Bosea sp. 685: one gene and its partners. The protein of the gene in region 3 interacts with the protein of the main gene of each other region in a pairwise test. Links are inferred from orthologs where the notes say so. Each region holds a gene or a part of one and is shown on either strand. Other genes may lie near its edges.

Region 1 (6,603 bases), 1.1 Mb from region 3 along the record:
GCCGCCGCGGCGAGCATGAGCGCCAGCGCGAACCAAGTCAGCGCGTAGACGAGATGATTATTCGCAAAGCGCAGCACTGTCAGCCCGCCGACGGGGAAGCCCGCCGGACCCTGCGTCGCATCGGCGTCGATGAAATAGGGCGCGACCTCGCCAAAGCCGCGCTCGCCGAGACCGCGCACTGCGGCGATCGCGGCGATATCACGTGAATACCAGCGATCGGCGGCGGGATCATTGTGGCGCAGGAAGCCGCCTCCGGGTTCGCTTGGGCGCAGGAGCCCCGTGACCGTGACTTGCGCGGCCGGGACTTGCGCAGTCGGGACTTGCGCAGTCGGGACTTGCGCAGTCGGGACCTGACCGCTCGACGCGGAGGCCGGCCCGCTCAATTGACTGCGTTGCTCCGGCGTGACGAAGCCACGATTGACCAGCACCGTGAAGCCCGCATCGCTGCGCAGCGGCGTCATGAGCCAGTAGCCGCCGCCGCGTTCCGTCACCGCCTGCACGAAGGTTTGGCGATCCTGCTGGAAAAGCCCGCTCACCCGTACACGCCTGTATTCGTCGTCGGCGACCGCCGCCCAGCCCGCCGGGCCGGGAGCGGGCGCCGGCGCAGCATGGATGCGGCTCTCGACGCGGGCGATCAGCGCCTGCTTCCAGCCAAGGCGCTGAACCTGCCAGAGACCGAGCGCCAGGAAGCCCAGAATGCCGATGAGGGCGAGAGCACCGAGAAGGACGAGCAGGCCCATCGCGCGCGGCCCGCGGCCCCGCCCGCTCGCCGCCCCCTCGCCATCGTCACGCGCGTGCTTGTCCAGCGTGGCAGGCACTGCCTGCCGCCGGGCCGGGCGCGTCACGGCATCTGGCTCATGTCGTGGCCGGGCATCATGTTGGTGTTGAGGTGGTACATCACCCAGAGCGAACCGGTGAGCGCGATGACCACGAGGATGATCGTGAAGATCAGGGCCAGCATCGTCCAGCCGCCTTCCGAGCGGCCGTTCATGTGCAGGAAGAAGACCATATGCACGACGATCTGGACCACGGCGAAGGCCATGATGACGACCGCCGTCGCCTGCTTGTTGTCCAGGACGTTGTTCATGACCAGCCAGAACGGGATCGCGGTCAGCACGACCGAGAGCAGGAAGCCGGTCAGGTAGCCGCGAAACGAACCATGCGCCTGGGCGTGATCGCCATGACCGCCGTGATCACCATGCGCTTCGGAGCTCATCGCAGCATTCCCGTGAGATAGACGAAGGTGAAGACGCCGATCCAGACGACATCAAGGAAGTGCCAGAACATGCTCAGGCACATCAGGCGGCGGCGGTTGGCCGCGATCAGCCCGTGCTTGGCGACCTGCACCATCAGCGTCACCAGCCAGATCGTGCCGAAGGTCACGTGCAGGCCGTGGGTGCCGACGAGGGTGAAGAACGCCGACAGAAAGGCGCTGCGCTGCGGCGTCGCGCCGATCTCGATCAGATGGTGGAACTCGTAGAGCTCGATGCTGAGGAAGGCGAGGCCGAACAGGCCGGTGACCGCCAGCCAGATCTGGGTGGCGGCGACGCGGCCCTTCTCCATGGTCAGCATGGCGAAGCCATAGGTGATCGATGAAAGCAGCAGCATCGTCGTGTTCAGCGCGACCAGCGGCAGCTCGAACAGGTCCTTGGGCGAGGGCCCTGCGGCATAGTTCGCGCCGAGCACCCCATAGATCGCAAACAGCACCGCGAAGATGAGGCAGTCGCTCATCAGATAGATCCAGAAGCCGAGCGCGGTGCTCGAGCCTTCGGGATGGTCGTGCTCGTCCTTCAGGTAGAAGATGGTTTCGGCGGTGACAGTCTCGGCGTCGTGCCGCGCGGCGATATCGGCTGTCGTCATGGCTCAGGCTCCCGCGCCGGTCAGGAGGCGGGAACGTTCCGCTTCCGTACGCACCACCTCCTCGACAGGAATGTGGAAATCGCGGTGGTAGTTGAAGGTGTGGGCGATCGTCACGACGAGCAGCGCCACGAAGCCGAGCGCGGCAAGCCACCACATGTACCAGATCATGCCGAAGGCGACGGCCATGCTCAGGCCGGCGAGGATGATCCCGGTCGGCGTGTTGCTCGGCATATGGATCGACTTGTAGCCGTCGAGCGGGCGCTGATAGCCGCGGCGCTTCATGTCCGCCCAGGCATCGTTGTCATGGATGACCGGCGTGAAAGCGAAATTATAGGCCGGCGGCGGCGAAGAGGTCGCCCATTCCAGCGTCCTGCCGTCCCAGGGGTCGCCGGTCGTTTCGCGCAGCTTGTCGCGCCTGAGGATGCTGACGCCGATCTGCACGAGGAAGGAGACGATGCCGAGCAGGATCAGGAAGGCGCCGAAGCCCGCGATGATGAACCAGATCTGCAGGGACGGGTCGTCGAAGACGCGCATCCGGCGCGTCACCCCCATCAGGCCCAGGATGTAGAGCGGCATGAAGGCGAACCAGAAGCCCACCACCCAGAACCAGAAGGAGAGCTTGCCCCAGAACGGATCGAGCTTGAAGCCGAAGGCCTTGGGCCACCAGTAGACGATGCCGGCGAAGAGCCCGAACAACACGCCGCCGATAATGACGTTATGGAAATGGGCGACCAGGAACAGGCTGTTATGCAGCACGAAGTCGGCCGGCGGCACCGCCAGCAGCACGCCCGTCATGCCGCCGACCGTAAAGGTCAGCATGAAGGCGAGCGTCCACATCATCGGCAGTTCGAAGCGGATGCGGCCGCGATACATCGTGAACAGCCAGTTGAAGATCTTGGCCCCCGTCGGGATCGAGATGATCATCGTCGTGATCCCGAAGAAGGAATTCACGCTCGCCCCGGAGCCCATCGTGAAGAAATGGTGCAGCCAGACCAGATAGGACAGGATGGTGATGACGACGGTGGCGTAGACCATCGAGGTGTAGCCGAAGAGGCGCTTGCCCGAGAAGGTCGAGGTCACCTCCGAGAAGATGCCGAAGGCCGGCAGGATCAGGATGTAGACCTCCGGATGGCCCCAGATCCAGATCAGGTTCACATACATCATCGGACTGCCGCCGAAGTCGTTCGTGAAGAAGTTGGTGCCGACATAGCGATCGAGCGAGAGCAGCGCGAGAACCGCCGTCAGCACCGGGAAGGCAGCGACGATCAGGACGTTGGTGCATAGCGACGTCCAGGTGAAGACGGGCATCTTCATCATCGTCATGCCCGGGGCCCGCATCTTCACGATGGTGCAGACGAGGTTGATGCCCGACAGCAGCGTGCCGATGCCGGCGACCTGCAGCGCCCATATGTAATAATCAACCCCGACATCGGGGCTGTAGCCGATGCCCGAGAGCGGCGGATAGGCGAGCCAGCCGGTGCGCGCGAATTCGCCGACGAAGAGCGACATCATGACGAGGACGGCGCCGGCCGTCGTCATCCAGAAGCTGAAATTGTTCAGGAAAGGGAAGGAGACGTCGCGCGCACCGATCTGCAACGGCACGACGAAGTTCATCAGCCCGGTGACCATCGGCATCGCCACGAAGAAGATCATGATCACGCCATGGGCGGTGAAGACCTGATCATAGTGATGCGCGGTGAGGTAGCCTTCCGAGCCGTTGAAGGCCATGGCCTGCTGCAGGCGCATCATGATCGCGTCGGCGAAGCCGCGCAGGAGCATGACGAGGCCGAGCACCATGTACATGATGCCGATCTTCTTATGGTCCACGCTGGTGAACCATTCGCGCCAGAGATAGCCCCAGACACGGAAATAGGTCAGCGCGCCGACAACGACGATGCCGCCCAGCACCACCGCGGCGAAGGTCACGAGCAGGATCGGCTCGTGCAACGGGAACGACTCCAGCGTCAACCGGCCGAAGATCATCTTGAGGAGAGCGGAAACGTCAGGCACCGGACTATCTCGCTTCAGGAATTGGATGGGCGGCCCGGGCCGGAAAACAGCAGCGAGTCCAGGCGACGGAGCGAGAGATTGGGCAGGGGCAGGCCAGCGCCGCGGATCGCGCTCGCTTTGGGCGGAGCCGATGTCGCCGGCGCCCGGGCTTGCATCGCCTCGGCCTCCTCGGTGGTGCAGACGCTGAGCACATAGCTCGGATCGGCACCGAAGACCGCGCCCCGGCGGGCATATTTGTCATAGGAGAGCGGCAGCGTATTGGCGATGCCGGCCAGGCCGAGCCCGCCCCTGGCGTCGACGGCCGCCATCTCGTTCATGCACATCTTGCCGGGCTCGACGCACATGTTGAGGATGGCGTTGAAGAGCTTCGGATCGACATTCGCATAACGGCGCACCGGATCGTTCTCGCTCGGCCGCTCCAGCTGCAGATAACTGGCGCGATCGAGCGCCCCGCCGGCCGCCTTCGCCTGCGCGATCCAGCTGTCGAAATCGGCATTAGTCAGCCCGTGAAAGCCGAAGCGCATGCCGGAGAAGCCGGCGCCGCTATAATTCGCCGAGAAGCCCTGATAGCGCCCGGGTCGGTTGATCACCCCATGCAATCGCGTCTGCATGCCGGCCATCGCATAGATCTGGCCGGCGAGCGCGGGAATGTAGAAGGAGTTCATCACCGAGGAGGAGGTGATGCGGAAGCTGATCGGCCGGTCGACCGGGGCTGCGAGCTCGTTGACGGTCGCGATCCCGTATTCCGGGTAGATGAACAGCCATTTCCAGTCGAGCGCGACGACGTTCACCTCAAGCGGCTTGGCCGCCTGCGGGACGGGACGGCCTGCCGCGATGCGCCCGATCTGCCTGTATGGATCGAGCAGATGGGTGCCCATCCAGGTCAGTGCGCCCAGGCAGATGATGATCAGCAACGGTGCCGACCAGATCACCAGCTCGAGCCCGGTCGAGTGATCCCAGTCGGGCTCGTAGCGCGCCTCCTTGTTGGAGTGCCGATAGCGCCAGGCGAAGAACACCGTGAGCGCCATCACCGGTATGATGATCAGCAGCATCAGGATGGTCGAGATGACGACGAGGTCGCGCTGCTGCGCAGCCACATCCCCCGCCGGAGCGAGCACGACGAAATTGCAGCCGCCCAATAGCGCGAGCAGCGGCAGTACGGCGATGATCCGGAAACGGCTCACGGCACCAACCTGTCAGCATTGATCTGTCAGGATGAGCGCTAACGGCTGAGCGTCAAGCGGAACATTGGACAATTTGCCCAATCCTCGCCTAGCCTGTCATCAGTCAGAAGAGCATGAGTGAAAAGCGGACTGCCGTCAGGCTACGGGTCGGCGGATCGCCAAACGATGCGAGCTCGGGCGCACATGTCAACGACACCAACGACAGCGGAACGCGACGCCAGGATCGTCAACGCGCGCCACGGTGAGATCAACCCGGGCGAGATCGCGATCGGCGTCGTCATCGGCCGGACCTCCGAGTTCTTCGATTTCTTCGTCTACGCGATCGCATCGGTGATCGTGTTCCCCAAGCTTGTCTTCCCCTATTTGGATCCGCTGACCGGCACGCTGTATTCCTTCGCCATCTTCGCCCTGGCGTTCGTGGCGCGCCCGTTCGGCACCGTCATCTTCATGGCGGTCGACCGTGCCTATGGCAAAAGCGCCAAGCTGACGATCGCGCTGTTCATGCTCGGCACCTCGACCGTGGCCATCGCCTTCCTGCCGGGCTACGAGCAAATTGGCGCGGCCTCGATCTGGCTTCTGGCGCTCGCGCGCATCGGCCAGGGCATCGCGCTCGGCGGCACCTGGGATGGGCTCGCCTCGCTGCTCGCCCTCAATGCCCCCGACAAATATCGCGGCTGGTATGCGATGATCCCGCAGCTCGGCGCGCCGCTCGGGCTCATCGTGGCGAGCGTGCTGTTTGCCTTTTTCGTCGGCAATCTCTCGGCCGAGGATTTCTTCAGCTGGGGCTGGCGCTACCCGTTCTTCGTCGCCTTCGCGATCAATGTCGTGGCCCTCTTCGCCCGGCTGCGCATGGTTGCCACGCCGGACTATCAAAAATTGTTCGAGAACCGCGACCTCCACCCCGCACGCATTCGCGACACGCTGCGCAGCCAGGGCGGCAGCGTCCTGATCGGCGCCTTCGCGCCACTGGCGAGCTTCGCCATGTTCCACATGGTCACGGTCTTCCCGCTGTCCTGGGTCTTCCTGTTCACGCAGGAGGGGCCGGCGCGCTTCCTGCTCATCGAAGCCGTCGGCGCCGTCTTCGGCATCGCGGCAATCGTCGCCTCGGGCCTGATCGCGGACCGGATCGGGCGGCGTTCCCTGCTCGGCGGCTGTGCGGTGGCGATCGCTGTCTTCAGCGGGTTCGCGCCGCAATTGCTCGATGGCGGCGTGGTCGGCGAGACGGTCTTCATGATCGTCGGCTTCGTGCTGCTGGGCCTGTCCTTCGGCCAGTCCTCGGGCTCCGTCGCCTCAAGCTTCTCCCCGGGCTTTCGCTATACCGGCTCGGCGCTGACCTCCGATCTCGCCTGGCTCTTCGGTGCGGGCTTCGCCCCGCTCGCGGCGCTCTTGCTGTCGACCCAGTTCGGTCTGATTTCCGCGGGCGCCTATCTGCTCTCGGGCGCAGCCTGCACCTTGGTCGCGCTGCGCCTCAACCAGAGATGGGAAAGGCGCAAGCCCGAGGTTTCTCAAGACTGACCAGGCCATCAACCCAGTAGAACCGGCCGTATTC
Region 2 (7,685 bases), 3.7 Mb from region 3 along the record:
CAGAACCGCCGCGATCTTGGCCATGGCGTCGCGCGCCGCCGCGCCCAGGCGCTCATCGGCCCGGTCCGCGACCCAGCGCGAACCCAATACCAGCGCCTCGATCTCGTCTTCCGTGAACATCAGCGGCGGCAGCATGAAGCCCGGATGCAGCACATAGCCGAGGCCGGGCTCTCCCTCGATCGGCGCGCCCTGCCCCTGCAAGGTCGCGATATCGCGATAGAGCGTGCGGATGCTGATGCCGGTTTCCTCGGCGAGCCTACGGCCGCTGACCGGCCTGCGATGCCGGCGCAGCACCTGAACCAGATCGAGCAGGCGCTGCGAGCGCGACATCTGAAGCTTTCAGCCCGGTAAATCCGCCGCCTTGATCCGCTTGATCCCCAACGCTGCCATATCCGCCCAGGCCTTGGCGAGCGAGCCGTTGAGATCGATCGCGCGGCAGGCCTCTTCGACGACCTGCGTCTCCAGCCCCGCTCTGGCTGCGTCCTGAGCCGTCCAGCTTACGCAGAAATCAGTGGCGAGGCCGACGACGACGGCGCGCGTGACGCCGCGCTCCCTAAGGTACCCGCCCAGGCCCGTCGGCGTCTTGCGGTCGGCCTCGACGAAGCCCGAATAGCTGTCGATCTCCGGCCGGTAGCCTTTCCGGACGATGGCCTGGGCGCGAGGCAGATCGAGATCGAGCCTGAATTCGGCACCCTTGCTGCCCTGAATGCAATGGTCCGGCCACAGCACCTGCGGGCCATAAGGCATCTGGATCAGTTCGAACGGCTTCTTGCCGGGATGGCTCGAGGCGAAGGAGGAGTGACCGGCGGGATGCCAATCCTGCGTCAGGACGATGGTCTCGAAACGCTTGCCCAGCGCATTGATCACCGCAACGACCTCATCGCCCTTGGTCACGGCGAGATTGCCGCCCGGGCAGAAATCATTCTGCACATCGACCACGATGAGCGCGGTGCGGGCGTCGATCATCGGCTTCTCCTGTGCTTGCAGCGGCCCGGCCGCAATAGCGACGCCCAGCACCGTCGCGCCGGCGATCAGGCTGCGACGATCCACGGCGATAGAATTCAGCATGGAAACGTTCCCCATCCTTGTCCAATCCCGCATGTCAGGCCGGAGCGCTTGCAGCGGCGCGGCGCGCCGTCATTCATCCCTCAGTCGTACGCCTCATGCGTGTCACGCCCTTACGGGCAGCAAACATGCGCCCATAGACGTCGCCCGCCAGATCGGGCCGGTAGCAGCGCTGTTCGAGCAGGGGATCCCAGGAGTGCTCATGGGTGTCGATCAGGTCGAAATCCGCTTTCAGGCGGGCCTCCAGCTGGATCCGGTTCTTGCGATTCTGGTACTCCAGCAACACCAGCGAAGTCTTTGACAGGTCGATATGATCCAGCACATCGCCCTCGCCGCCCTCGATATCGATTTTCACGATGTCCGGTGATGGCAGGCTGGCGGGATCCACGACGGCGACCTCGTAGCGCTCGACCATGGCGCCCGCCACGAAGGTATCGCCGGCATAGGATGCCAACCCGGATTCGCCGTCCCCGGCGAAGCGGCTCAGGAAGCTTGCGGTCTTCTGTCCGCCCGGAAACAGAGCCGCGTTGACGATGACGATGTCGCGGCGCTGATGCGTATTGCGTTTCAGAAACGCGAAGGTACCGGGATGCGGTTCGTAGGAGGTCACCAGGCTGCCCGGCCAGCGCGCCGTCGCCCAGAGCGCAAAAGAACCGACATTCGCACCGATATCGAGGATATCGAGGCCGACGCCGTCATAGCCCGCCTCGTACTCGCCCTCCAGCACGTCCTTGATGGCCCAATGCATCGCTTCGGGCACCGCAAGGCTCATCGGAATGCGCGCGATATACTGATTCACGACAGGCCCCCCGGCACTCGGGTCCGTTCCAATCCTCTGGTGAGAAACGGCGTCGCACCCGGATGAAAACGCTTTCCCGCTGCATTTGAAAGCATTGCTCTCAGCTCAGCACAAGACCGGTATCACGCCGGCCGGCCGAGCAGGCGAAAACCCGCGTGACCTCAAGCGGCTTTCGCGCCTCTTCAGCGCAACTCGACGCTGACCACGCCGGGCGCGGCGCGCACCGCATTGGCGATCTGCTGGTTGACCGGATAGCGCCCCGGCAATTCGATCTCGACCTCCTGCGCGCCGTCGTTCAGGATCATCACCAGCGCGATCTTGCCCTCGGCCCTGATGCCGTCGCTGCGCGGACGGACGCGCTCGGCGATCGAGGCCAGCGCCTTGTCGTCGCGCAGATAGACCAGCAGATCCTGCTTCTGACGCGCGGCGAGATCGTCCAGCACCTCGACATCCTCAATGCGGGGTCGAACCTCTTCGCCGTCGAGCACGGCCGAAAGGCGCAGGACCAGCGCCCTGCCCGGCTCCAGCAGGTCCCGGTAGCGCTGCAGCCCCTCCGAGAACAGAATCGCCTCGAACTGGCCGCTCGGATCGGAGAGGTTGACGATGCCCATCTTCGAGCCGGATTTCGTCCGCCGCTCCGATTTGTCGATCACGGAAACGGCGACCTTGGCCACCGAAGTGCCGTTGGCGCGCACGGTCTGGGCGAAATCGGCATAGCGCTGCACGCGCAGGCGCTTGAGCACATGCTCGTAATCGTCGAGCGGATGGCCGGAGAGGAAGAAGCCGACCGCGTCATGCTCGCGCCTGAGCCGTTCGGCCGGTGACCAGGGCTCGACGGGCGGAATGCGGAAAGCCTCCTGGACCGTGCCGCCGCCGAAGAAATCGGATTGTCCCGCCGCCGCCTCGTCGCGCGTGCGGTTGGAAAGTGCCAGCATGCCGTCGATCGCCGCCATGGCCCGGGCGCGTTCCGGCTCCAGCGCATCCAGCGCGCCGGCCGCAATCAACGCCTCGATGGTGCGGCGGTTGACCAGTTTGGTATCGATCCGCCGGGCGAAGTCAGCGAGATCCTTGAAATCGCCGCCGGCGCGGCGCGCGACGACGACGGATTCGACCGCAAGCCGCCCGACGCCCTTGATCGCGCCGAGCGCATAGTGGATCGAGCCATCGGCGACATCGAACTCGACGCCGGAACGGTTGATCGCGGGCGGCAGAACCTTGATCTCGAGGCGCTCGGCGTCGCGGCGGAATTCGTTGAGCTTGTCGGTGTTGCCCATATCGAGCGTCATCGAGGCCGCAAGGAATTCGACCGGATAATTCGCCTTGAGGTAGGCGGTCTGGAAGGCCACCACGGCATAAGCGGCAGCATGGCTCTTGTTGAAGCCGTAATCGGCGAATTTCGCCAGAAGATCGAAGATCTCGGAAGCAATATCCTTGGTCATGCCGCCCTCGACGGCGCCGCGCACGAAACGGTCACGCTGGGCGTCCATCTCGGCCTTGATCTTCTTGCCCATGGCGCGGCGCAGCAGATCTGCCTCACCGAGCGAATAGCCCGAGAGCGCCTGGGCCACCTGCATCACCTGCTCCTGGTAGACGATGATGCCGTGCGTTTCGGCGAGGATCGGCTCCATCTTGGGGTGCAGATAGGTCGGGCTTTCCTGACCGAGCTTGCGGCGGCAATAGCTCGGGATGTTATCCATCGGGCCCGGCCGGTAGAGCGCCACCAGCGCGATCAGATCCTCGATCCGGTCGGCTTTCATGTCGACGAGCGCACGACGCATGCCGGCGCTTTCCACCTGGAACACGCCGACCACCTCGCCGCGCGCCAGCATCTCGTAGCTCTTGGGGTCGTCGAAAGGCAGGCTCGCGAGGTCGACCGCGATGCCGCGCTGGGCGATGAGCTTCACCGCCGTCTCCAGGGTGGTCAGCGTCTTGAGGCCGAGGAAGTCGAACTTCACCAGCCCGGCCTGCTCGACCCATTTCATGTTGAACTGGGTGACGCGCATGCCGGTGCGCGGATCGACCGAGAGCGCGACGAGCTGTTCGAGCGGGCGGTCGCCGATGACGACGCCGGCCGCATGGGTCGAGGCATGGCGGTGCAGGCCTTCGAGCTTCTGGCCGATCTCGAGCAGGCGCGCGACGATCGGCTCCTCTGCAGCCGCCTCCTGCAGCTTGGGCTCGCCGGCAATCGCATCGACCAGCGAAATCGGCTTCGCCGGATTCTGCGGCACGAGCTTGGTCAGCTTGTCGACCTGGCCATAGGGCATTTCCAGAACGCGGCCGACGTCGCGCAGCACGCCGCGCGCCAGCAGCGTACCGAAAGTGATGATCTGGGCGACGCGTTCCTCGCCATAATGGCGTTTGACGTAGTCGATCACCTCTTCTCGGCGGTTCTGGCAGAAGTCGATGTCGAAGTCCGGCATCGAGACGCGGTCTGGATTGAGAAATCGCTCGAACAGCAGGCCGAAGCGCAGCGGATCGACGTCGGTGATGGTCAGCGCATAGGCGACGAGCGAGCCTGCGCCCGAACCACGGCCGGGCCCGACCGGAATGCCCTGGTCCTTGGCCCATTTGATGAAGTCGGCAACGATCAGAAAGTAGCCCGGGAACTTCATTCGGGTGATGATGGAGAGCTCGAAATCGAGCCGCTTCTCATAGTCCTCGACGCTATAGCCGGAAGCCGGGCCGTGCTTGGCGAGCCGCGCGGCAAGGCCGGCGCGCGCCTGTGCTTCCAGCTCCTCCGCCTCGTCGCTCCCTTCCGCGCCGAAGCGTGGCAGGATTGGCTTGCGCAGGCCGACGCGCCAGGAGCAGCGCATCGCGATCTCCACCGTCGCGCTCAAGGCCTCCGGCAGGTCGGCGAAGCGCCGCTTCATCTCGGCGCGACTGGCGAACTGATGCAGCGGCGTGACGCGGCGCCGCTCGCCATCGGAAACCAGGCGCCCGGCGGCGACCGCCAGCAGCGCGTCATGGGCGTCGTAATCGCCAGGCTTTGCGAAGAAAGGCTCGTTGGTGGCGACGATCGGCAGGTCGGCATCATAGGCGAGCCGCAGCAGATGCGCCTCGACCGCGCCCTGCCCCTCGCGCTCATGGCGCTGGATCTCGACATAGAGCCGGTCGCCGAAAATGGCGGCGAGTTGGTCGAGCCGCGTTTTCGCCTGCGGCGCCTGCCCGGCCCGCAGCGCCATGTCGAGCGGACCGCCATAACCGCCCGTCAGGGCGATCAGCCCGTCATGATGCGCCGCCAGGCGCTCCAGCGACGAGATCGGCTGCCCCGAGCCGCCGGCCGCCAGGCAGGCCTCGGAGACGAGCTTCATCAGGTTGCCGTAGCCGCCTTCCGTCATGGCGAGCAGGACAATGTGCGGTATGTCCTGCTGCACGGGCTTGCGGCCGCCCTCGGCTTCATCCGCGAACTCAACCGAGAGCTGCACGCCCACGATCGGCTGCAAGCCGGAGCCCGCCAGCTTCTCCGAGAATTCGAGCGCGCCGAACAGGTTGTTGGTGTCGGTCAGCGCCAGGGCAGGCTGCCCGTCCCCGGCAGCCATCTTGGCGATGGTCGAGACGGTCATCGCGCCTTCGAGCAGCGAATAGCTCGAATGGACATGAAGATGGACGAAGCCGACCTCCGACAGAATACGCGCCTCGCCGGATTCTCGACTCATTCCACCCTCGCCTGCCGCCTGCCTGTGCGCGACTCGCAGCGTCGCGCCAGGGTCATATGAAGCGGTTGCGTGGCAGGCGTCGAGGCGGCGGCATGCCACGCTGTGGATAGACATGCCGCGCTGTGGATAGGTCAGACGCGCGGCCCCGCCATCAACGCCGCCCAGATCCAGATCATGCCGAGGAACAGGCCAAGCGACAGGATTTCGGCCAAGCCAACGACCAGTTTGCGCGCAGCGATCATGTCCATCTCCTATGTTCTTTCTATGTCCAATTTAATTCATGATTTGTTCTCGTCAATGCCTATAGGTCAGTTCCGTTCTGCACATATGAATGGCAGTTAACAAAACATTAAACGAGCGCCGACGGGTCGTCAGAGAGGTGCGACGCCCCCTTCCGGGACGTGCGCCGCCGATCGATCCGGCTGCTATAGTCACGTGAGGCTTCACATGGCTCCGTCAGCTATTCAGCTATGACGCGGGAGATCATGCGCTTTGGCCGCCTCAGGAGTGTCCCATGAAGGCAAGCAAGGTCATTCTTCGCAAATGGACAGGCCGCATCCGAACGGAGGAGCAAGACGAGTACGGCGCCTATGTCGCCCGCACCGGGGCAAGCGACTACGCAGGAACATCCGGAAATCTAGGATTTCAAATTCTGATACGCCCGCTGGGCGACGGAACGAGCGAGATTATGACGCTCAGCTGGTGGGAATCCATGGACGCCATCCGGAACTTCGCCGGAAAGGAGCCTGATCTCGCCCGCTACTATCCCGAGGATGAGCGATTCCTTTTGGATCGTCCCAGTCACGTCGAACATCACCAGGTGATCGCAAGCCGCGTTGCGCTCTCGATCGCGCCCGACTGACTTGCCGTCAGAGCGGCACGACCAGCCCGTCGCGGATGGTGACCTGGCGATCCATGCGCCGGGCCAGGTCGAGATTATGGGTCGAAGTCACGGAAGGACAAACCACGGTATCGCAAAAACAAGCAGACCGAGTGCGACATTCAGGCCCCATAAAATCGGCGGCCAAGTCGTCTCGCGCATCTTTGCCCGAATGCCATTCTTAGCACTGTCGCGGTCAGCCAATCGCCCGTAGGTGGATTGGTAATGAGCTTCGATGACTGACCATGTCGAGGCGCCGATCTCCTGGGCGCATCGTCGAAATGCCAGAAGCAGAGTGTATAGCGTAGCCCAAACGACTGCGATCCAAACGATGGCTCTGAACAAGACATCCGCGGTCGCCACGCGTAAACGCCCTATTCACTACAGCGGCACGACCAGCCCGTCGCGGATCGTGACCTGCCGGTCCATGCGCCGGGCGAGATCGAGATTATGGGTCGCGATCAGCGCCGCCAGCCCCGAGGCGCGCGCCAGGGCCACGAGCGTGCTGAAGACATGCAGCGAGGTATGCGGGTCGAGATTGCCGGTCGGCTCGTCGGCCAGCAGCAGGCGCGGCGTATTGGCCATGGCGCGCCCGATCGCGACGCGCTGCTGTTCGCCGCCGGAGAGTTCGCCAGGCAGATGGTCGAGGCGCGCGCCCAGGCCGAGGAAGGTCAGGAGTTCGGCGGCCCGCTCCTCCGCCAATTGCTTCGGCAGTCCGCGGATGCGCTGCGGCAGGACGACATTCTCCAGCGCGCTGAATTCCGGCAGCAGATGATGGAACTGGTAGACGAAGCCGATCTCGGTGCGCCGCAGCCGGGTGCGGCCCTTGTCGTCGAGCTTGGCGGTCGCCATGCCGCCAACGAAGACCTCGCCGGCATCCGGCTTTTCGAGCAGGCCCGCGACATGGAGCAAGGTCGACTTGCCCGTGCCGCTCGGCGCGACGAGCGCGACGAGCTCGCCCGGCCACAGCGCGAAATCCGCCTTACGCAGGATTTCGAGCGGAGCGTCGGTCTGGGGATAGAAGCGCTCGACCTGGGAGAGGAAGAGCGCAGGTGTTTCGCGTTGCATGATGCGACCAGTTCCCGCCTTCAACCCATCCTGAGCGCTTGGACGGGGTCGAGACGCGCCGCCTTCCAAGCCGGATAGAGCGTCGCCAGCAGCGACAGGACAAGCGCCATTACCACCACGCTCGTGACCTCGCTCCAGTCGATGACGGAGGGAATGTCGCTGAGGAAACGCACGGTCGGATCCCAGAGATTGGCGCCGGTGAGCCAGTTCAGCGCCG
Region 3 (6,514 bases):
CGCCGACCGGCGGCTCCAGCGCGGCCATGATGAAGTCGATCATCTCGTCGATGCTGGGCCCCGGCATGCGCGAGCATTGCGACATCAGCAGCGGGTGATGAAAGCGGATCATCGCCGTGCGGATGCAGCGGGTGGCCTCACCGGGATCGACCTTCCGGAACGCTCCGCTTGCGACGCCCTCCGTGACGACTTTGCACATCAAGGCGTCGAACCGGGCGATATGGCCCAGGATCGCGTCCCAACTCTCCTCCATCGCCGCGCAGACCATCTCATGCATGCGCTGCTGGTCGGCATAGCGGGCCTGGTTGATGCGGTAGGAGGTCTGCAGCATGTCGCGCAAGCGATCGGCCACGGGCCGGTCCTCGGCCGCGATCTCAGCCAGCGCCGCCTCGTGCTCGCCCTTGTAGCGAGCCAGAACCGCCTCGTTGATCGACTTCTTCGAGTCGAAAAAGCGATAGACGTTGGCCGGGCTCATGCGCAGCGATTTGGCGATGTCGGCGACCGTCGTCTTCTGGTAGCCGATGTCGCGAAAGAAACGCTCGGCCGTGTCGACGATGGTTTGCCTCGTATCGCGTTCAGGATGGCTCAACGCGGTTGTCCGATGTGCTGATTGGCAGGCAGTCTTCGGAATTTATTGGTATGACGAATTTCATCATTCGTCAACCTCATGACAGACAAAGACTTTAGCCGATTTTGGCATGACGGCGATTGCACATTCTTGCTGCCGATCGCGCCCAAGCCGGACAGCGGGCGATCGCAACCGGTTTCAGGCGAAGCCGGCCCTCTGCCGCGCCAGCGCCAAAAGCGCCTCGACATCGAGATGGGCCGCGAGATGGGCGGCAAGCCGGTCGAGCGTGGCCTCGACATCGGCCTCGTAGGAGAATTCAGAGGCAACGCCGCCAATCGCCGCAAGCCAGGCCGTGCGGACCGGATCGGCCGAGAAGACGCCATGCAGATAGGTGCCGACGACGCGGCCATCCGGGCTCGCTGCACCCTCAATACGGGTACCGACGCGAAACGGCGCCCTTATGGTGTCGGCGCCCTGCGTATAGCCGAGATGGATCTCATAGGCGCGGCCGGCGGCCCCGCTCGCCGCATGGGCGATATCGACCTCGCGCACGGTCTTTTCGCGATCAAGCACCGTTTCGACATCGAGCAGGCTCAAGCCCGCAGCCTCGCCGGCCGGCCCCTCCAGGCCCAGCGGATCGCGCACGACGCGGCCCAGCATCTGATAGCCGCCGCACAGGCCCAGAACGCGCCCGCCACGCCGCCGATGCGCCAGGATATCGATGTCCCAGCCCTCGGCCCGCAGGACGGCGAGATCGCGCAGTGTCGTCTTGGAGCCGGGCAGGATGATCAGATCCGCGTCGCCCGGCAGTGCTTCGCCGCGCCGGACCAGGACGAGATCGACACCGGGCTCGGACTTCAGCGGATCGAGATCGTCGAAATTGGCGATGCCCGGCATCACCGGAACCGCGATCTTCAGGCCGGCCCCGGGCTTGCGCGCGCCCGAGCGCAGATCGAGCCCGTCTTCCGCCGGCAGCCTCGCGGCTTCCGCGAACCAGGGCACGACGCCCAGGCAGGGCCAGCCGGTCGCGGCCCGGATCGTCTCGACGCCGGCGCCAAACAGGCTGGCGTCGCCACGGAAACGGTTGATGGCAAAGGCCCGGAGCATGGCGCGATCGGCCTCCTCCAGCACCGCATGCGTGCCAATGAGGCTGGCGATGACGCCGCCGCGATCGATATCGCCGATCAGGATCGCAGGCACATTGGCCGCGCGGGCGAAGCCGAGATTGGCGATGTCGCGCGCGCGCAGATTGGTCTCGGCCGGCGAGCCCGCGCCTTCGACGATGATGAGGTCAGCCCCGGCGCATAATCGCTCGAAGCTCTCCAGCACTTGAGGCAGAAAGTCGCCGCGCCTGGCATAATCGCCAGATGCCAGATGGCCCGCGACACGACCCTGCAGCACGATCTGGCTGCCGGTCTCGCTTTCGGGCTTGAGCAGCACCGGATTCATGTCGACATGGGGCGCCATGCGGGCGGCGCGGGCCTGCAAGGCCTGGGCGCGGCCGATCTCGCCGCCCGGCGTCGCCGCCGCATTGTTGGACATGTTCTGCGGCTTGAATGGCGCGACCTTCAGCCCGCGATCGGTGAAGAGGCGGCAAAGCCCCGCGACGATCAGGGATTTCCCGACATTGGAGCCGGTGCCCAGGATCATGATTGCGGGGGTGCGCGCTAAGCTCATGCGCTGTGATTAGAGCATGCCCGCGCAAAGGGGGAGCCGGTTTTCGGCCTCATACCCGCACCGTCGCCGAAAGCTGCGTGCAGCCGCCCGGCCAGGCTCTAAAGACGCGATGTGAAAGGGAGGGTCACCGGTTCACGCCAATATCCCGCAACGTCAAAGGGGCGAAGCCGCCGCGGGCGCCCGTCGTGAACCGGCTTGAACAGATAAGCATTGATCGCTGACGAATGTCAACATTCATCATTCCATATTCCGGCAGGCCAATTCTGACGAACTCTCGCTTGACCATCCGGGATGCGCTGGGGCCCGTGGCATGGTAGAGGCCCTGCCTGTTTTCGCCCAGAACACCCTCGCTTGAGCCGGCCCGATGACGATGAACCCGATCTTCTCCGCCCTGCAGACCAGCGTTTTCGAGGTGATGTCGCGGCTTGCGCGCGAGACCGGCGCCGTCAATCTCGGCCAGGGCTTTCCCGATGACCCGGGCCCTGAGGATGTCCGGCGCAAGGCGGCCGACGCCGTCATCAACGGCTGGAACCAGTATCCGCCGATGATGGGCCTGCCCGAGCTGCGCCAATCCGCCGCAACCCATTTCAAGCGCTGGCAGGGGCTCGATCTCGACCCCGACGCCGAGGTGATGGTGACCTCGGGCGCAACCGAGGCGATCGCCGGCGCGCTGATGGCTCTGATCACGCCGGGCGACGAAGTCGTGCTGTTCGAGCCGATGTACGACGCCTATGTGCCGCTGGTGCGCCGCGCCGGCGGCATTCCGAAATTCGTGACGCTGACGCCGCCGGCCTTCGGGCTGAGCGAGGAGGCGCTCGCCAGGGCGTTCTCGCCGAAGACCCGCGTCGTGCTGTTCAACAACCCGCTGAACCCGACCGCGACGATCTTCAGCGAGGCCGATCTCGATCTGCTCGCCGCTTTCTGCGTCCGGTTCGATGCGGTCGCGATCTGCGACGAGGTCTGGGAGCATGTCGTCTTCGACGGCCACAGGCACAAGCCGATGCTGTCGCGGCCAGGCATGCGCGAGCGCACGGTGAAGATCTCCTCGGCCGGCAAGATCTTCTCGCTGACCGGCTGGAAGGTCGGGATGGTGATGGCGGCGCCGAACCTGATGCGGGTGCTGGCCAAGGCGCATCAATACATCACCTTCACCACGCCGCCGAACCTGCAGGCCGCAGTCGCCTACGGACTCGGCAAGGATGATTCCTATTTCGAGGGCATGCGCGCCGATTTCCAACGCTCGCGCGACCGTTTCGCCGCCGGCCTGACGGGGCTTGGCTTCAACGTCCTGCCCAGCGTCGGCACCTATTTCCTGAATGTCGACATCGGCGCGCTGGGGGAGAGCGACGATGTCGCCTTCTGCCAGCGCCTGGTCATGGAAAACGGTGTCGCGGCGATTCCGGTCAGCGCCTTCTATGCGGAAGGCGCGGTCAAGACCGTGGTGCGCTTCTGCTTCGCCAAGCATGATTCGACGCTGGACGCCGCGCTGGAGCGGCTGGCCGATTGGCGAAAAGCGGCCTGATCTAAGCCTTGTGCAGCGACTCGACCAGCGCGCCGGCCTTGATCAGGCGCGCCTCGAGATGTTTGGCATTGGCGGCAAAGCCGGCCGAGCGCAGGGCCTCGATGGCGACAGCGATCTGCGTCAAGGCCTGCCTGGCGAGAGCTGGGTCCTTGCGTCGTTCCGCAAGCCGCATCATCGGCAGCGCCTGATTGGCTGAACTCGTCGCCCAGAGCAGTGGCACGCTCTCGCGCCGACGCTCCTCCAGCGCGGCAGCGAAGACCGCGATTGCCTCCTCGAATACGACCGGCTCGCGGTAGCGCTCGCCCATGGCGACAAGCACACCGCCCATCTGGTCCTGCAGTTCGGCCCAGCGCAACGGCTCCCGGGCGCGATCAACCGCCTTGGCGACCCGATTAAAACCGTTGAAGGCGCGCTCGAGCAGAGCGAGATCGCTGCGGCGCCCGCCGAGTGCGGCGCGGGCGCGCGAGATCATGTGCTCGGCCTCAAGCCAGCGCGCTTCGTCGCGATTGCGATCCCAGACGGCGAGGACCGTGGCGAGCGCCGTGACCGCCTCCTCCAGCAGGGCATCGTCCTCGCGCGCTTCGCCGAGCGTGACGGCGAGCCGGCCGAAGCGGACCGTCAGCGCGTGCCAGAGGAGCGGCGCTTCGTCGCGATGGAGATGCTCCACCCCCGTCCGGCAGCGCGCGAGCGCCTCGACGCGGAGATCCTCTTTGCCGGCAATCTCGGCGAGAGCTTCAAGTGTGGCGGCCAGCGCGTCCTGAGCGCCGGCGAAAGCAACCGTGTCCTCCAGGCTGTCGAGCCCTTCGAGCAAGCGGTGCAGCACGGTCACGGCGGCATCATAGCCGTCGCGCCCGCCGAAATCCTCGCTGAGCCGCGCCAGCGCCTGCGCCTGGGCGAGCGCGACAGCGCGGCTGCGGTCGATATCGGCGAGGCCGATCAGGGCGGAAGCCTCGCCATAACGGCCAGCGGCCTCGCGATAGGCCTCCGGCGTCGTTCGCAGGAAGCTGATTCCCGCCCGGTCGGCACGATTCTCGCCGATCCGGAGCCGCTGTGCGACCGGCAGCGTCGAGAGATCGCTCGCGCCTCCGATCGAATGGAGTTCAGCTTGGGCAAGCGCCTTATCTGCGTCGGCGAAGCGTCCGTCTGCAAGCGCAGACGCCGCCTCGCTGCGCAGGCGATGAGTTTCCTTGTCGCCGAGCGGCGCGCCAAGCCGGCTGGCCAAAGCGAGGAAATCCACCGCCCGGCGTTCCAGCAGCGCCTCCCTGGGAGGCGCGGAGCCGGGACGACGCAGCCAATCGGCGACCATGGCCGGCAGCACCACCATAGGCAGGCCGTGACGCCCGGCGACGCGCGCCAGGAGCGGCGCAAGCTCCTCGGACTGACTGATGGCTGCCTCCCGTCCCGGCTTGGCGCTCGATCACGTCGCCTTCGCGACGGTTCCGTCCGAAGGCGAAAAACGTGATCGATCCTAAAAGTCTAGAGCATTGCTCTTGCGAAAAACCGGTACCCACTTTTTCGCGCAATGCTCTAGCGCCTTACTTCGCCGCGATGACCGCGATCTCGACCGTGAACTGCGGCGCGGCGAGCTTCGCCTCGACCGTGGCGCGGCCCGGTGTCGCGCCGGCAACGATCCACGTGTCCCAGACGCCGTTCATCTCGGCGAAGGTCGCCATGTCGGCAAGCCAGATGTTGACCATCAGCAGCTTCGTCTTGTCGGTCCCGGCCTCGGCCAGCAGCGAATCGATGATGCCGAGGATATCCGCGGTCTGCTCGGCGACGCTCTTGCCGGCTGCCTTGTCGGCAACCTGACCGGCGAGATAGACGGTGCCGCCGTGAACGACGGCCTTGGACATACGGGGGCCGACGCCGATGCGCTGAATGCTCATGCTCTTATCTCCTGAAAAAGGGCGCTTGCTGGTAGCCCGAGCCGGAGGCTTTCGCAAACTCTAGAGCATTACGCGGAAAAGGGGGCACCGGCTTTTCGCAAGAGCAATGCTCTCAACTCTTGGAATCGATCACGTTTTTCGCAATCGGACGGAACCGTCCGAATGCGACGCGATCGAGCAAACCCTCAGGCCAGCGTCATCCAGCCGGCCCAGAGCGCGCCATAGCGCGCGGCCTTGCCGAGGAGCACGAGCCCGATGAAACGCCCAAGCGGATAGTTCAGCGTGCCCGCCACGAATGTCAGCGGATCGCCCAGGACCGGCAGCCAGGCGAAGAGCAGGGACGGCCAGCCGAAGCGCTCGAACCCGCGCTGCGCTTTGGCAAATTTCTCCGGATCAGGCCGCAACCTTGCCGGCAGGCGCTCGACGCCGCCATGGGCGATCAAGCGGCCGAGCCACCAGTTGACGACCGAGCCCGCGGTGTTGGCTGCGCTCGCGACCAGGAACAGCGCCAGCGGATCGACGGTCTTGGCCGCCAGCAGCCCGACGAAGACAATCTCCGACTGCGCCGGCAGCAGCGTCGCGGCAACGAAGGCCGCGCCCGCCATCAGACCGAGGGCGGAAAGATCGAGCAGCTCCAGCACCGCCAAAGGTTCCTATCGCGCCGAACGAGAGCAATTTCCGGAAAACGCTCCAGCTGGCCAGGGCATCAGTCCAGCATCGCCGCAAGCGCATTGACGGTGTTGGCATTGCGCAGCGTGCCGATGCCTAGCTTTTTGGTCGTCAGATGCGAGAGCAGCTTCGTCTCGCTCGGTGTGCCGCCGAAATCGATCCATAAATCGCCATCCGCAAGGGCGAGCCCAA

Evidence for each region.
Region 1: the proteins of RMR04_RS30425 (region 3) and cyoB interact in binary tests that used the Escherichia coli proteins (3 or more experiments, as listed by UniProt). The link is inferred for Bosea sp. 685 from one-to-one orthologs.
Region 2: the proteins of RMR04_RS30425 (region 3) and dnaE interact in binary tests that used the Escherichia coli proteins (3 or more experiments, as listed by UniProt). The link is inferred for Bosea sp. 685 from one-to-one orthologs.

What each region holds. Positions count from the first base shown.
Region 1 is NZ_CP134779.1:5,135,414-5,142,016, forward strand. Bases 1,354-4,333 are described here. They hold cyoB (cytochrome o ubiquinol oxidase subunit I), read right to left. Parts: upstream 3,844-4,333; coding sequence 1,864-3,843; downstream 1,354-1,863. Other genes in these bases: cyoC (cytochrome o ubiquinol oxidase subunit III), read right to left, coding at 1,354-1,860; cyoA (ubiquinol oxidase subunit II), read right to left, coding at 3,885-4,333. In the rest of the region: RMR04_RS25180 (SURF1 family protein), read right to left, coding at 1-740; cyoD (cytochrome o ubiquinol oxidase subunit IV), read right to left, coding at 842-1,216; more of cyoC, read right to left, coding at 1,213-1,353; more of cyoA, read right to left, coding at 4,334-5,054; RMR04_RS25205 (MFS transporter), read left to right, coding at 5,238-6,569. UniProt on the Escherichia coli protein: Cytochrome bo(3) ubiquinol oxidase is the terminal enzyme in the aerobic respiratory chain of E.coli that predominates when cells are grown at high aeration.
Region 2 is NZ_CP134779.1:2,595,216-2,602,900, reverse strand. What follows is about bases 1,847-5,908. They hold dnaE (DNA polymerase III subunit alpha), read right to left. Parts: upstream 5,521-5,908; coding sequence 2,047-5,520; downstream 1,847-2,046. Other genes in these bases: RMR04_RS13750 (FkbM family methyltransferase), read right to left, coding at 1,847-1,864. In the rest of the region: RMR04_RS13760 (helix-turn-helix transcriptional regulator), read right to left, coding at 1-330; pncA (bifunctional nicotinamidase/pyrazinamidase), read right to left, coding at 340-1,068; more of RMR04_RS13750, read right to left, coding at 1,142-1,846; RMR04_RS13740 (hypothetical protein), read left to right, coding at 6,035-6,382; RMR04_RS13735 (ABC transporter ATP-binding protein), read right to left, coding at 6,782-7,468; RMR04_RS13730 (lipoprotein-releasing ABC transporter permease subunit), read right to left, coding at 7,489-7,685. UniProt on the Escherichia coli protein: DNA polymerase III is a complex, multichain enzyme responsible for most of the replicative synthesis in bacteria. This DNA polymerase also exhibits 3' to 5' exonuclease activity. The alpha chain is the DNA polymerase catalytic subunit.
Region 3 is NZ_CP134779.1:6,256,916-6,263,429, forward strand. Bases 1,801-4,691 are described here. They hold RMR04_RS30425 (aminotransferase), read left to right. Parts: upstream 1,801-2,615; coding sequence 2,616-3,767; downstream 3,768-4,691. Other genes in these bases: RMR04_RS30420 (cobyric acid synthase), read right to left, coding at 1,801-2,245; RMR04_RS30430 (hypothetical protein), read right to left, coding at 3,769-4,691. Also shown: RMR04_RS30415 (TetR/AcrR family transcriptional regulator), read right to left, coding at 1-589; more of RMR04_RS30420, read right to left, coding at 767-1,800; more of RMR04_RS30430, read right to left, coding at 4,692-5,073; RMR04_RS30435 (RidA family protein), read right to left, coding at 5,303-5,653; RMR04_RS30440 (YqaA family protein), read right to left, coding at 5,839-6,294; RMR04_RS30445 (DUF1697 domain-containing protein), read right to left, coding at 6,360-6,514. UniProt on the Escherichia coli protein: Shows aminotransferase activity with methionine and histidine as substrates, and to a lesser extent also with phenylalanine.